3 regions of the Stappia sp. genome follow, and region 3 is predicted to be linked to each of the others. Evidence: riboswitches for the same ligand, from Rfam matches in the RefSeq annotation. Region 3 holds a riboswitch; each other region holds the start of a gene.
What was found. A riboswitch is a leader RNA that binds a small molecule or an ion and turns the genes downstream of it on or off. The one in region 3 is predicted to bind cobalamin.

Region 1: another riboswitch for cobalamin. It lies ahead of cobU (bifunctional adenosylcobinamide kinase/adenosylcobinamide-phosphate guanylyltransferase); the one in region 3 lies ahead of ABL312_RS09565 (ABC transporter substrate-binding protein).
Region 2: another riboswitch for cobalamin. It lies ahead of ABL312_RS09045 (CbtB domain-containing protein); the one in region 3 lies ahead of ABL312_RS09565 (ABC transporter substrate-binding protein).

What each region holds. Positions count from the first base shown of each region.
Region 1 is NZ_CP157793.1:1,109,443-1,114,425, reverse strand. It holds gene cobN (cobaltochelatase subunit CobN) at 1-1,411, opposite strand, end outside; gene cobW (cobalamin biosynthesis protein CobW) at 1,437-2,537, opposite strand; gene cobU (bifunctional adenosylcobinamide kinase/adenosylcobinamide-phosphate guanylyltransferase) at 2,534-3,091, opposite strand; cobalamin riboswitch at 3,219-3,443, opposite strand; tRNA gene ABL312_RS04875 (tRNA-Asn) at 3,670-3,745, shown strand; gene ABL312_RS04870 (leucine-rich repeat domain-containing protein) at 3,926-4,983, shown strand, end outside.
Region 2 is NZ_CP157793.1:2,056,328-2,061,310, forward strand. It holds gene ABL312_RS09025 (BCCT family transporter) at 67-1,569, shown strand; gene ABL312_RS09030 (hypothetical protein) at 1,556-1,702, shown strand; gene ABL312_RS09035 (hypothetical protein) at 1,718-2,353, opposite strand; gene ABL312_RS09040 (CbtA family protein) at 2,489-3,199, opposite strand; gene ABL312_RS09045 (CbtB domain-containing protein) at 3,212-3,382, opposite strand; cobalamin riboswitch at 3,412-3,661, opposite strand; gene ABL312_RS09050 (DNA-formamidopyrimidine glycosylase family protein) at 3,706-4,503, opposite strand; gene ppsA (phosphoenolpyruvate synthase) at 4,646-4,983, opposite strand, start outside.
Region 3 is NZ_CP157793.1:2,183,116-2,188,098, forward strand. It holds gene ABL312_RS09550 (hypothetical protein) at 1-175, shown strand, start outside; gene ABL312_RS09555 (cobalamin-binding protein) at 180-980, shown strand; gene ABL312_RS09560 (DUF1289 domain-containing protein) at 977-1,861, shown strand; cobalamin riboswitch at 2,056-2,262, shown strand; gene ABL312_RS09565 (ABC transporter substrate-binding protein) at 2,421-4,379, shown strand; gene ABL312_RS09570 (ABC transporter permease) at 4,376-4,983, shown strand, end outside.

The DNA of each region.
Region 1 (4,983 bases), 1.1 Mb from region 3:
GCGCGGGCAGCCGCGCGAAGTGGTCGCGATAGATGTCGAGATCGAGCGTCGCGCCGCCGGTGCGCACCGTGCGGTCGGCGAGTGCGTTGGTCGGCCCGGAACTGATGACCTCCATCAGCGCCGCGCTGTCGGCCGGCCGCCCCTCGACGCGGTAACCCTCGCGGGCGAGGGCGGCCAGCACGTTGACGCAGGAGGCCGGCGTGTCGAGGCCGACGCCATTCGCCAGCCGTCCGTCCTTGTTGGGATAATTGGCGAGCACCAGCGCGATTTTCTTCTCCGCTGCCGGCATTTGGCGCAGCCGCGCCCAGCGCGCGGCGAGATCGGCAACAAAGCCGATGCGGTCCGCCTTCGGCACGAAGCGCACGGGCCGCGACTGGGTCAAGGTGTCGCGTTCTCCCTGCTCCTTGAAGGAGACGGCCCGCGTGGTGATGCGTCCGTCGACCTCGGGCAGCACCACATGCATGGCGAGATCGCGGATCGACAGGCCCTGATCGGCGTCGTTCCACCCGTCCTGAGAGGACGAGGCGAAGATCGCCTGAAGCACGGGCGCGCCTGGCGCATCAAGTGGGGTCGGCTCATGCGCGCGCCCCGCCTTCGACACGGCGAAGGCAGTGGCATTAACCACCACGTCCGGCGGCGCGGCCTCGAACAGCGCCGCCAGAACGCCGGCCGATTCCGCCTCCTTCAGCGAGGCGACGAAGACCGGCAGCGGGTTGAGGCCGCGCTCCCGGAACGCCGCCACCAGCGCGTCGACGGGGGCGGTCTGCCCGCCCTGCAGCAGCGCCCGATAGAACACGAGCGCCGCGACAGGGGCCTCTGCATCGTCCCAGGTGGCCGTGAGATCGGAAAGCCCGGGCGCCGACACCCCCGGCAGATAAAGACCCGCGCGCGACAGCGGACGCGGCGGATCGGGCTCCGCCGCACCTTCAAGAAGATGCGCCGCATAGCGCAGCATGTTGTCGGCGTTCTCCGGCCCGCCCTCGACCAGATAGCGCCACAGCCGCTCGACCGCGCCCGCCTCCAGCGTGGAGCGGGCCGCGAGATCGGCGTCCCAGCGGTCGTCACCGGGCATCACGGCGAGCGCAATGCCATGGCCGCGCGCCAGTTCCGTCAGCCGCTCCAGCCCGTAGGGCCAGTATTCCGCGCCGCCGAGCAGCCGCAGCACGATCAGCCGCGCGCCCTGTGCCGTCGTCTCGGCATAAAGGTCCACCGAATAGGGATGCGACAGCGCCAGGAAACTGGCAAGCCGCAACCCCGGCGCCCGCTCCCCGAGCCGCTCGGCGGCGGCCGCCAGCGCCGACAGCTCCGTGTCGGCGGCCGACAGGACGAGAAGATCGGCGGGCGACTGCTCCAGGTCGACCGCCTCGTCGCCCTGATCGATCGCCCCGCTGCGGCCGGCGAGAATATGCATGCGCGCGCCCCGTCCGATGCCGGCCTCAGGCGGCGTCCGCCTCGGCGAGCAGTCCACGCACACGCGCGACATCGAAGCCGGCGACCCCGATCGCCACGAGATGGCCGGGCGCGCGCGCGTCGCGGGCGAACCATGCCTCCACCCGCGGGCCGACCGCCTGCACCATGGCGGGTGCCGCCTTGCCAGAAACCGCGACGGCACCCTTGATCCGCAAGACGCCGGGAAGCGCCATCGCGGCGGCGACGCGCGCCTCCAGATCCTTGAGCGACGCCACGGCAGGCACCGCGATCACATGGCTTTCGAAGTCGTCGTGATCGTGGTCGTGATGATGGTGATGATCGTGGTCGTCGTGATCGTCGTGGTGGTGGGGGTGGTGACCGCTCTCGTGATGGCTTTCGCGGCCCGTCATGTCGTCTTCCGAGGCGCTGCCGCGCCCGAGCAGCACGTCGGCCGAGAGGACGCCCTTTTCCGCCGCGACGATCTCCACCGCCGGGCGCAGACGCGCGGCGACCTTCGCCCGCACCGCCTCCAGCGCGGCGGCGTCGACCAGATCCGCCTTGTTGAGCACCACGAGATCGGCGCAGCGCAGCTGGTCCTCGAAGAGTTCCTCGACCGGGCTGTCGTGGTCGAGCGCGTCGTCGGCCGCCCTTTGGGCCGCGACCGCCGCCTCGTCGCTGGCGACCCGGCCTTCGGCCACGGCGGCCGTGTCGACCACCGTCACCACCGCGTCGACGGTGACGCGCGTCTTGACGCTCGGCCAGGAAAAGGCCCGCACCAGCGGCTGCGGCAGCGCCAGCCCCGACGTCTCGATGACGATGTGATCGGGCGCCTCGTCCCGGTCGATCAGCATTTCCATGGTCGGCAGGAAATCGTCGGCCACCGTGCAGCAGATGCAGCCGTTGGTGAGTTCCACCACATCGTCGGCCGCGCAATCGGGATCGGCGCAGCCGTCGACCAGCGCGCCGTCGAAGCCCATGTCGCCGAACTCGTTTACGATGAGCGCGATGCGCTGCCCCCTGGCCTCGCGCAGGAGGTTGGCGAGCAGTGTCGTCTTGCCCGCCCCCAGAAAGCCGGTGACGATGGTGGCGGGGATTTTCGGCTTCGGCGCCTTTGCGGATGCGGTCATAGGCGGATCTCCGGTTGGCTGGCGTTCGGTTTGAGGACGAGCGGCAGGCCGGCGGCGACGAGCACCGCCGCCTCGCAGGCCTGGGCCATCATGCGGTTGAGGCGGCCCTGTTCGTCGCGGAAGCGCCGGGCGAGCGCGTTTTCGGGCACGATGCCGGAGCCGACCTCATTGGTGACGAGCACCACAGGCCCGGCCGCGCCGCGCACGGACTCGGCGAGCGCGGCCACCTCGGCGGGGATATCGGCTTCGGCGAAGAGACAATTGGACAGCCACAGCGTCAGGCAGTCGACCAGCACGGCGCGATCGGGCGCGGCCTCGCGGGCGATCACCTCGGCGACGGCGCGCTGTTCCTCGATTGTCGTCCACCCGGGGCCGCGCTGATCGCGATGGCGGGCGATGCGCGCCTCCATCTCGGCATCGAAGGCGCCGCAGGTCGCGACATAGACGGGCTCGCGGCCGCTGGCACGGATGAGCCCTTCGGCGAAAAGGCTCTTGCCGGAGCGCGCGCCGCCGGTCACCAGCACGCTGCGCACGGCCGGGGCGGCCTCCGTCATGGCGCGGCGCGCGACGCGGCCGGGACACGGCCCGGCGGGTGCGGGAACGGGAAATCACCTGCGCCGGGGGGAGGCCCGGCGACTGCGAGACGAATCATGGAGCCCTCCTGCCGTCCACCCGACGGCGCGTGACGCGGTTTCGGCCGGCTCGTCTCCTGGCTTACGGGTCGTCGCCCGGCCCTGCCCTTCCCGGGCTTGTCGCCCAGTGGTCATGCAGGAAGGCTCGCCGCTCACAGTTGCGGGGGCAGCTGCGGATTCGGGAGCCCTGATTGGGTCCTCCCCCACCGCATTCCGAATTTCTCCTCCCGCGGACTTCGTCCGCTGCGGGAAGACCGGACATGCCTATCCTTACCGCGCCGGACGGGCTTCAACAAGAGCGGGCACGCACGCCACGCGCCGCGCCGCCCACTGCAAACCTGCAAGCCCGCGCACCGACAACCGCGCCGCCACCCCATGGCGCTGCCGCGATGGCCAACGCCCGCGCTGTGGAAAAGTTTTCCGACAAAAGGCTTGGCAAATCGGGACGGGATTTGCTAGAAGCTCGCCACCGACGCGATGCACTGCATCGCCAAGCGTGATCCCCGGTAGCTCAGTTGGTAGAGCAAGCGGCTGTTAACCGCTGGGTCGCTGGTTCGAGTCCGGCCCGGGGAGCCACCACGCTCCTGTTTGATTGTCCTCCCGACATTGACAGATCTTGACCACGCCGCGCATTGACGATGCTGCGGCCTTATGCGTTATCCCGCCTTTCCTGCCTCTTACCCGTGTCCGTTGCGCCTGTCGTCGGCCGTATGCTGTGATCGCGGCATTCGAGTCGTCGATTGAAGGATATGGGCATTGTCTGACAAGGATCGGATGGCCGCCGGAGAGGAAGAAGCCCGGCGCCGGATCGCGGCGTGCAAGGCAGCCCGAAACGAGGAGCTCGACCTCGGCGGTCTGGCCTTGCAGGCGTTTCCGCCGGAGGTTCTGGAGTTGACATGGCTGAAACGGCTCTTTCTCGGCCTGTCGGCAAACGCCCGGAAAATGCCGTGGTTCAGAGTCACTGAAGACGACAAACAAACAGCGAACGTGTTTCAGACGTTACCAAGCGAATTTTCATCCGCGCTATCGCGTCTGGAAGTGCTTGACCTGAGTTGGTTGCCAATTTCAGACCTGTCCCCGCTTCACGACCTTGATCACATGCGGGGTCTAAACTGCGCCTTCACACTTGTGGACAACCTCTCGCCACTTCGAAAATCCGCGAACCTCGTTTACCTCGTGTGTGATCACACTAAGATCCGCAATCTCAAGCCGGTCACAGATCTCCCTCAATTGCTGGGCCTCACTTTCTCGCATACATCGATCACAGATCTAACTTCTATCGATAGCCTAAGAAACCTGCAAATACTCGACTTTTCAGAAACGGCGGTGATCGACATAGAGCCGCTCAAAGAACTTGTATATCTGGAGAACCTAACGCTACACCACACAAGAGTTCGCGACCTATCGCCAACACGAGGGATGATGCAGCTGCGGGCTCTCGACTTTTCTGGAAGTGAAATAGACGATCTGACCCCACTTCAAGGATTGGCAGAATTGCAATGCCTCGCGTTCTCCAGAACTGAAGTCGCTGATCTGTCCGCGCTCCAAGAGCTAACGGCGCTGCAGAGCATAAACTGCTCCATTACGCAGGTCACAGACCTCTCGCCAATCGCGACACTAACGGCGTTAAAGAACCTTCAGTGCTCCGGGACGCAGGTAAAAGACCTAACGCCGATCGCAGCCCTAACGAAGTTGCAGAGCCTCGAGTGCTCTGGGACGCAGGTAAAAGACCTATCGCCGATCGCAACCCTAACGAATTTGCAGAGCCTCGAGTGCTCTGGGACGCAGGTAAAAGACCTAACGCCGATCGCAGC
Region 2 (4,983 bases), 130 kb from region 3:
GCCGTCCCCGGCCGCCCGCCCCGCCACCCGGACGCGCACCGCCGAGGCGCGACGAAGAGGCCCGCCATGACCCGCACGCAGACCCTGCTGGCCGCCTCGCTCTCCCTCGTCTTCGCCGTCGGGCTGTGGAGCGTGATCGACCCGGCGGGCGTGACGGCGATCTCCGCGCGCATCGTCGACGCCTATTTCCTGAGCCGCGGCTGGTTCGTCATGCTGACGGTGAGCGGCCTGCTCCTGCTGTGCCTGGGGCTTGCCGTGTCGCGGATCGGCGACATCCGGCTCGGGGCCGACGACGACCGCCCGGAGTTCTCCACCGTCTCGTGGATCACCATGCTGTTCGCCGCCGGCATGGGCGTCGGGCTGCTGTTCTGGGCCGTGGCCGAACCGCTCACGCACTTCGCCTTCATCCGCGAGGGCATGCCCGACCCGCTCGCCGCCGAGCAGGCGCTCACCACGACGCTCTTCAACTGGGGCATCCACGCCTGGGCGATCTATGGCGCGACGGCGCTGGTGATCGCCTATTTCAGCTTTCGTCGCGGCACGCCGATGCTGGTCAGCGCGCCGGTCGAGCATCTGTTTCCCGGCGAGACCTGGGCCCGGATCGTCGGCTGGCTGAGCGATTTCATGGCCATCGCGGCGATCGCCATCGGTGTCGGGGGCTCCATCGCCATGGGCGTCTTCCAGGTGGCCGCCGGCGTCGACGTGCTGCTCGGCGGCGACGGCGCGGGCGCCTGGCTGATCGCGCTGGTCTTCGCGCTGATGGTCGGGTGCTACATCCCACCGCTGCTGGTCGACCTCGGCAGCGGCATGTCGCGGCTGTCCAATCTGGCCATGGCCATCGCCGTCGCGCTTGTGGTCTTCACCGTGGTGCTGGGGCCGACGCAATATCTGCTCAATTCGGTCCTCGGCGGCTTCGGAAACTACGTGACGCAGGCAATCCCGCGCGGCTTCCAGACCTTCACCTTTTTCGACGACGCGGTGGCCCGCTGGTTCAGCGACTGGACACTGACCTACATGGTCTGGTGGATCGCCTGGGGGCCCTTCGTCGGCGTCTTCGTGGCGCGCATCTCGCGCGGGCGCACAATCCGGGAGTTCGTGCTCGGCGTGCTCATCGGGCCGACGCTGTTTTCGGTGCTGTGGTTCGGCGCCTTCGGCGGCATCGGCCTGTTCGACACGCTCAACAACGGCGGCGGGCTGATCGAATTGACCAGGACCGACGTCGACCGCGTGACCTTCGGCCTGCTGGAGCGCCTGCCGTTCACCACGCTGACGACGCTGGCGACCATCGCCGCCGCCTTCCTCTTCATCGTCACCAGCGTGGTCAGCGCCGCCTTCGTGCTCGGCACCTTCTCCAGCAACGGCGATCCCGACCCGGCGCCGCGCCTGCGCCTCGTGTGGGGCGTGCTGCTCGGCCTGCTCGGCGCCGGCATGATCCTGTCGGGCTCCATCGACGCGGTGAAGACGCTGATCGCGCTCGGCGCCCTGCCCTTCGTCTTCATTCTCGTGCTGCTCGTGGTGTGCTTCCTGCGCGCCCTCGGCCAGGAAGGATCGCGCCATGCTGATCGGTGACCTGCTCGACACGCTGCTCAACCTCGGCACCTTCGCCTTCATCGGTGCGATGATCTGGATCGCGACCCGCAAGCTGCCCACAGCGGAGGAGAAGACGTCGGACCGCGACGCCTCCGACCGAAACAAGACGTAGCACCGCTCCCCGGCGTCAGGATCCCCCGTCGACCGTGACCTCGCCGGCCGTCACCTCGGCGGACAGCGGCGTGTCGCCGACGGCGATCTGCCGGTGATCGTTGGTCGTCAGCGTGACCTTGACGCGGGCCCCTTCGGGCAGCGCATCGAAATGCATCCAGGGCGCATAGAGCCGCGCGACCTTCTCGCCATCCACATAGACATGGGCGTGCCCCTCGCCGGGCACATGCGGCCCGCTCGCGCGCTCGGGCGCGAAGCGAAAACCCGCCGTCTCGACATGCAGGTTCCAGCCGGCCGACGCACCGCGGGCGAGCGACACATCAAGCGTCGGCGCCCCCGGTCCCGGCGGCACCGAAAACACCTCGTCGTGGCTGTGGGCAGCGGCGACCGCGCCCTGAGAGGTGCAGATGTCGAACAGGGAATCGTCCGCCCGCGCGACCGGCTGCGACAACAGGGCGGTCGCATCGGCGCGCGGCTGGGCAAAGGCGGCGGCGGACCGCGCGTGCCCGTGAGCCACGTGTCCCGCACCAGCGTGCCCGCCCGGACCGTGTTCGTGGCCATCGAGGGTGATGCCATTGCCGGCGGCGGCGACGAAGCCGATGCCGCCGCCGAACAGGAGACCGATGCCGAGAAGGGCAAGTCCACGGTCCATCTCACAGTCTTTCCATCTCGGATCGCGCCCCGCGCCGATCCGGTTGCGTCACCCCGGGAGCGCTGCGGCGGTCGACCGTTCCGGGCGCGGGGAAGATCCCGGCGCCCGGAGGTGTCCCGTGTCCCGTGTTCCGCGTCAGGACCCGGCTTGGGCGGTCTGGGCCGCGCCGGCGCGGGCGCCCTCGCGCTGCCAGAAGTATCCGGCGAAACAGCCGAGGAGCACCCAGGCGGCAAGGCCGATCCCGAAGGCGCGGGCGGCGAACAGTGCCCCGATCTCCGTCGGCACGGGTCCGGTGAAGACGTCAGGTTCCGGCGCGCCGATGACATGCGGGGCGAGCAGCAGCACGGCGGCCGCGCCCCAGGCCACGAAGCCGCGCCCGAAGGCGATCAGCCATATGGCCAGTCCGGCGGTCGCAACGGTGGCGAACCACCAGATCTGCCGGTCGAAGACATCGGCCGCCGCCACGCCCGGCACTTCCGGCGCGAGCGAAAAGCCCGGCGCGAAATGCACCGCGACGAAACCGGCGATGCCCCAAAGAATGCCGCTGCGCGCGGTGATCCGCGTGCCCCGGCTTTCGGCATGGGCCATCAGCGCCACGAGGATCAGCGCGTAGCCGGTGTAGGTGAGCATGGTGAAGAGCACGCTCAGCCCGTCGCGCAGCGGGTCGAAGGCGAGAACGTCCTGATGGGCACTGACGGGGGTGCCCCCGAAATGCACGAGGGCGCCCGATTCATAGAGTTCCGCGTGCAGCAGAACAGGTTGCACGAAAGCGAGCTGCAGCAGGGCGGCGATCAGCCCGGCCGCAGCGCCAGCGAACACGGCGCTGGCAACGATGCGGGAAAACATGGCGCGGCGGCGTCAGTGACAGGGGAAGCCGGTCGCGTGGCGCACGTCATGCGCCGCGTCGTGCAGCGCGCTTGCCTGGACGTGGCCCGTCACGGTGACGATCGCCAGCCCGAACAGGGCGGCCAGAACGATCCCGGCAAGGCCGGAGCGGCTCGCCGAAGCGGTCGAAACATGTGCAGTCATGATGCCTCCTTGCCGTCACACCCGACGGCCGGTTGTCGTGATCGCCTGGCAGGTCTCCTGGCTCGCGGGTCACGGCTTCCGCACCACCTTCCCCGGACGCCCGGCGGCGCATCGCGCCACGGACGGATCCGAGTGGTTTAACGGGCGGTCGCTCTCCGCATACAGTCGCGGGGGCGGCTTCGGCATCGGGCCCCCGACATGGGTCGGCCCTGTCCGAATTCCCTATTGAGTTCGGCGCGCTCAGGCGCGCTTGCGAACACCAAGCCCGATCAGCCTACACGCTTTTCGGGCGCTGACAAGCGCCGGCACCACCCGCGCGCGCCTCAGTCGGGCGCGGCGGCCGGCGCGGGCTGGCAGGCGGGGCAGACAAAGGCGCGGCGCGCGTCGAGCTCGATCCGGGCGATCGCGCCGCCGCAGGCCGGGCACACGTCCTTGTTGAAGATATTGACGCGCTCGCGGTAGCGCCCCTTGCCCGGCGGGGCGTCGTCGATCGTGACGATGGCATTGCGCCGCACCCCGATCTCCAGCAGATGCACCGCGTCGGCCCAGATCCGCTCGAGCGCCGCGCGCGGCAGGTCCCGCCCCGGCGTATCCGGATGAATGCCCTGCCGCCAGAGGATTTCGGTGCGGTAGATGTTGCCGATACCGGCCATCACCGATTGGTTCATGATGAGCCGACCGATCCCGGTCCGGCTGCGGGCGATGCGCGAGAACGCCCGCTCGGGGTCGGCATCGGCCCGCAACACGTCCGGGCCGATGCGCGCGACCACGGCCGAAAGCCCGTCGGGATCGAGCACCTCGCAGATCGTCGGACCGTTGATGTCCACCAGATGCGTGTCGCCGACGAGGCGCACCCGCACCGCCCCGACGGGGTCGGGCGCCGGCAGCCGACGCTTGCGAATGCGCCCGAAGAGGCCGAGATGCACATGCAGGACGTCACCACCCTCGAAGCGGTAGATCAGATGCTTGCCGAAGGCCTCGACGCCCGTGCAACGGCGCTCGTCGAGCCGGGCCGCGCCCTCGGAAAAGCGCCCCTGCGGCGAGGACACGGCCAGCACGGAGCCGGCGAACAGGCGATGGTGATCGCGCGCGGCGCGATGGATCGTATGCCCCTCGGGCATGGCACCTCCGGAATGAGACGAAGCGCCGGCGGGATGACGCGACAGGTCGGGCGGGAGCGCGGGATACCGCGCCCTTCTCTACGACGCGCCCCGGCGATTCGGATCAGCACCGGCCGCGCGCGCCCTGGATGCCCGGTCCGCCTCAGGCGTCGCGCCGCCCGGCTTCGGCCGCCGCCACATGCCGTTTGACCGCGACGAAGCTGTCCGGCGTCACCGACAGGGAGTCGATGCCGCAGCCCACGAGAAAGCGGGCGAACTCCGGGTGATCGCTCGGCGCCTGGCCGCACAGCCCCACCTTCGCGCCGCTTGCCTGCGCCGCGCGGATGACGTTGGCGATCATCCATTCGACCGCCTCGTTGCGCTCGTCGAAGAGATGCGACAGCAGTTCGGAATCCCGGTCGACGCCCAGCGTCAGCTGCGTCAGGTCGTTGGAGCCGATGGAAAACCCGTCGAACCGCTCGGCGAAGGCATCGGCCAGCA
Region 3 (4,983 bases):
GGAGGCCATGCGCGCCTATACGGCGGCGCACCCCTTCATCCGCACCTCGCCCGCCATCGCCGTCTTCTGCGATCTCCTCGTCGCCTCGACCCGGATGCCGATCGAACCGCTGCCGCTGGCGCTGCCCGCGCGCCAGCGACGCGGCGGCGCGCAGGCCCGGCGCGCGGCGATCTGACGGCATGCGACGCTTTCCGCCCGAACGCATCGTCTGCCTGACCGAGGAAACCGTCGAGACGCTCTATCTTCTGGGCGAGCAGGATCGGATCGTCGGCGTTTCCGGCTACGCGGTGCGCCCGAAAGGCGTGCGGCAGGAAAAGCCGCGCGTCTCGGCCTTCACCTCCGCCGATATCCCGAAGATCCTGGCGCTCGACCCGGACCTCGTTCTGACCTTCTCGGACCTGCAGGCGGAGATCGCCGCGGAACTGATCCGGGCCGGGGTGACGGTGACCGCCTACAACCAGCGCGACGTGGCGGGCATCCTCGCAATGATCCGGCATCTCGGCGCGACGGTGGGTCAGGCGGCCGGAGCCGCGCGGCTGGCCGACCGCTATGAGCGACGGCTGGCGCAGGTCGCGGCGCAAGCCGAGGGCCGTCCGCGCCCGACCGTCTATTTCGAGGAATGGGACGAGCCGCTGATCACCGGCATCGGCTGGGTGTCGGAGCTGATCGGGATCGCGGGCGGGCGCGAGGCCTTTCCGGAACTGGCCGGCAAGGACAAGGCAAGGGACCGCATCGTGACGCCGGATCGGGTGATCGCGGCCGCGCCCGATGTCATCCTCGCCTCGTGGTGCGGCAAGAAGGTGCGTCCCGAGAGAATCGCGGGCCGGCCGGGCTGGGACACCATTCCGGCGGTGCGCACCGGCCGCATCACCGAGATCAAGTCGCCGCTGATCCTGCAGCCCGGCCCGGCCGCGCTGACCGACGGGCTCGACGCGATCCTCGCCGCGCTCGCCCCGCCCCCGGAGAGGGAGACCCCATGACAAACGCCAGCCCGTGTGTGGGAACCTGCAAGCTCGACCCGGAGACCGGCTGGTGTCTGGGCTGCGCGCGAACGGGCGACGAGATCGCCGGATGGGGCAGCCGGACGCAGGCGGCGCGCGCGGCGATCTGGGCGGCCCTGCCGGACCGGTTCGCACAACTCGGCGTCGCCTGTCGCCGCCTCCCCTGGGATACGGACGAGATCCGCGATTTCGTGATCTGCTCCCTGCGGGACGTTACGGGAACCTGGGTCACCGGCGTCGTCGGCGCGGTGGCGGAGTTCACGGCGCCACCGGGATCCAGGACGCGGGTCTCCCGCGACGGTCAGGACATCGTGGCGGTGACCGATGGCGGCGCGCTGCGCTTTGCGATCGACGACGACGTGCGCGCGCTCACCTTCGATCCGCCCGAGACGCCGCCCGAGCGCCAACGAATTCTTCTCGCGGTCACGCGCGAGCGGAGGCGCCCGCCCGCCGCGTCGACGGTCTCCGCGCTTGGACAGGACACCGGGGCAATCGACGCCGAGGCGCGACAGGCGCATCTCTTCGATCTGGGCCTGGGGCGCAAGGAGGCGCGCTTCTGCCTGCGCTGCGACCCCGGTGCGGCACGCGATGCGCTGGCCTCGGTATGCGGCACGCGGCCGGACGAGGCTCTTCCTCGCATCGGCGCGACCCTCGTTGCGCGAAGCCCGACGCGCGTCGTCGAAAGCGCGCTCGGACGCATCGAGGTGGCCACGCCGATCCCGTCCCCGGGCAGCAGCTCTCCGGCGGGACCGCACACGCATCTGCTGCCGGATCATCTCGCCACGGGCCGCGCGCTGCCAGCGGGCATGGATCTGCCGCGCGCCTATCTTCCAGGAGCGCTGTTCCACCCGGCGCGCTGAAGACGCGCGCGAGGCGCCATCCCTGGGGTCGCAGGCGCGCCGGCCCTCACTGGGGAGTGGCCGGTCCCGGCGCGGGGCAGGCGCGGGGCATGGGGCGTCCCGCGCCGCTGCCCGCTCTTGCGCCATCCATCAAAGCGCGCGCTGTCCACTGGAGGCTTGGAAATCCGGATTGACCGGCGCCATGGTTTGGCATCTTCTGGCGACCGTCAGCAGGTCGTCACTTCCCGGTGACGCTAAGAGGGAACGTGGTGCGGGCGATTGCCGCCCCAGGCCACGGCTGCCCCCGCAACTGTAAGCGAAGCGTTGACACCCGATATGCCACTGGCCGCGGCGCGGCTGGGAAGGCGGGTGCCAACAAGGCTTCGTGAGCCAGGAGACCTGCCTGCTGAGGAACATCAATCGACCGGGCGGGGTGTCCTGGTGGGAGTGGACCGATGCATGACGCCGCAGCGGCGCAACCAGCGCCATTGATCCGTAAGGTGCCAGCGATCCGTGCGATCACGGCGCCGTGCGTCCCGACCTGCCCCCCGGCCACATTGCGGTCTGTGGGCAGGCGATCATGGATACCGACGACAGGCTGACGCTCTCCATCTGTCTGCGCTGCCGCGACGGGCGCGAAGAGCGCGACTTCGACCTCGACCAGAGGGGCGGTCGCCGTCTGGCACGCGCCGTCGCCTCGGTGTTCGGCGGAAGTCGCGCCGCCCGGCGCGGGGTCCGCTTGCGCGGCGTCAACTGCATGAGCCAGTGCAAACGGCCCTGCACCATCGCGCTGACCGGGCCGGACCGCTTCACCTACCTCTTCGGCGATCTCGCCCCGGACCTCCACGCCCGTGACGTTCTGACCGTTGCCGCTGCCTATGCCGACGCACCGGGCGGATTTCTGCGACGGCCCGACCGTCCGGAGGTGCTGCGCGCGGGCATCCTGGGGCGCATCCCGCCCATCGCGTTTTCAGGCGACCAGGTGGAACCGCTTGCCCCTGCATCCCCACGCCCACACACACCCACACCCACACAAGGAGACCAAGGGAACATGAAACTCTTCGCCATAGCGAAACTGGCAGCAACAGCGTCCGTCGCCGCCGCGCTGCTGTCACCGGTCGCCGTGCTCGCCGACGAGGTGACCATCGGCCAGACATTCATCGCCCCCGGCCTCGACCCGGCCGAGGGTTCCAACGGCTGGGCGCTGGTCAGCCACGGGATCGCCGAACAATTGTTCCGCGTGTCTCGGGAGGGAGAGGTCGTGCCGAACCTTGCGGCATCGGCGGCACGGAACGACGACGGCACCTGGACCGTGGAACTTGCGCCGAACCGGTTCTTTTCCGACGGGACGCCGGTCACGGCCGAGGCGGTCGCCACGGCGCTCAACCGCACCGGCGAAGCCAACCCCTCGGCCCGCGCAACGGCCGGGCGGCTGACCTTCACCGCCGTGGATGCGGACACGCTGACGGTCGCGACGGCGCACCCCACCGCGATCCTGCCGTCGATCCTCGCCGAATGGGCCTTCACCGTCTATCGCATGCAGGGCGATACGCCGATCTTCACCGGCCCGTTTGCCGTGGCGGAGTTCGAGCCCGGCGGTTCGATCGACATGGTCCCCAACGCGCATTACGCGAACGCCGACGCCCGGCCCGACATCACGCTGCGCCGTATCGCGGATGGGCAGTCGCTGGCGCTCGCCTTCGCCTCGGGCGAACTGGACATGGCCTTCAACCTTCCGGTCGAGACGCTCCCGATGCTGGACGCCGCCGAGGGCGAGACCGTGTCCTTCCCCGTCGCCTATCAGTACATGATGTGGATGAACACGCGCAGCCCGGTCCTGGCCGACCCGCGCGTGCGCCGCGCCATCGATCTCGCGATCAGTCGTGACGACCTCGTGGCGGCGGCCCAGGCGGGCGTGCCGGCGACCGGCGCCTTCGCGCAAACCTTTCCCTTCGCGGCCGAAGGTCCGCTTCCGCACGATCCTGACCGCGCCGCCGCGCTGCTCGACGCGGCCGGCTGGACCATGGGCGAGGACGGGGTGCGCGTGCGTGACGGCGAGCGGCTCGAGCTGGTGCTCTATGCCTATCCGCAGCGCCCGGACCTGGTGACCTTCCAGCCGGTCGTCCGCGCCGCCCTCGCGCAGATCGGGATCGGCGTGAAGACCCAGGTGACGGAAACGCCGAGCGACGTCGCGGCGAGCGGTGCGTTCGACCTTTTCCTCTGGGCGCAGCACACGGCGCCGGCGGGCGATCCGGGCCTGTTCCTGTCGCTCTTCTTCGAAACCGACGCCGCGCGGAACTACAGCGGCTGGTCGAACGCCGACTACGATGCCCTGATCGCGGATCTTCGCACGGCCGGCGATCCCGAGGTGCGCATCGACCTCGCCCGGCAAGCGCAGGAGATCATCGCGGCGGAGGCCCCGGTGGCCTTCCTCGTCACGCCCGAATGGCATGTCGGCCTGTCGCCGGCGCTGGCCGGATACGAGCCCTGGGGGTCGGACTACTACGTGATCCGCCCCGACCTCGTCGTCGCCGAATGACCGCCATGGTGGCGACGGCGCGCGGCGTCGGACGGCTGGCGCTGTCCTGGCTCGCCGTCGTCGCCACAGTCTTTGTCCTGCTGCGCGCGATGCCGGGCGATCCGGTCGAGGTGTTTCTCGCACAGACCAACATCGCCGCCGGCCCCGAGACCGTTGCCGCCTACCGCGCGCGATGGGGGCTGGACGGCCCCCTCGCGGCGCAGTTCCTGCAATGGGTCCTCGGCTTCGTCACCTTCGACTGGGGGGTGTCGTTCGAGACGGGCCGACCCGTGGCGGAGGAACTCGCGGGCCGCGCCCCCTATTCGGCCGCGATCGGCTTCGGGGGCATGGCTCTGGCGGTGGCCGGCGGCTTCTGCCTCGGCTTCGCCGCCGCGCATCGGCCGGGGGGATGGGCCGATGCCGCCTCGCGCGTGCTCGCGGTGGCGGGCCAGGCGCTTCCGGCCTTTGCGGTCGGTCTCGTCGCGCTCTGGATCCTCGGCGTCCACTTACGATGGATCAACGCCTTCGGGGGCGGGGTCACCGAGCGCATACTGCTGCCGGTGCTCCTTGTCGCGTTCTTTTCCATCGGCTCGATGGCGCGCCTCGCGCGGGCCGGTTTTCACGA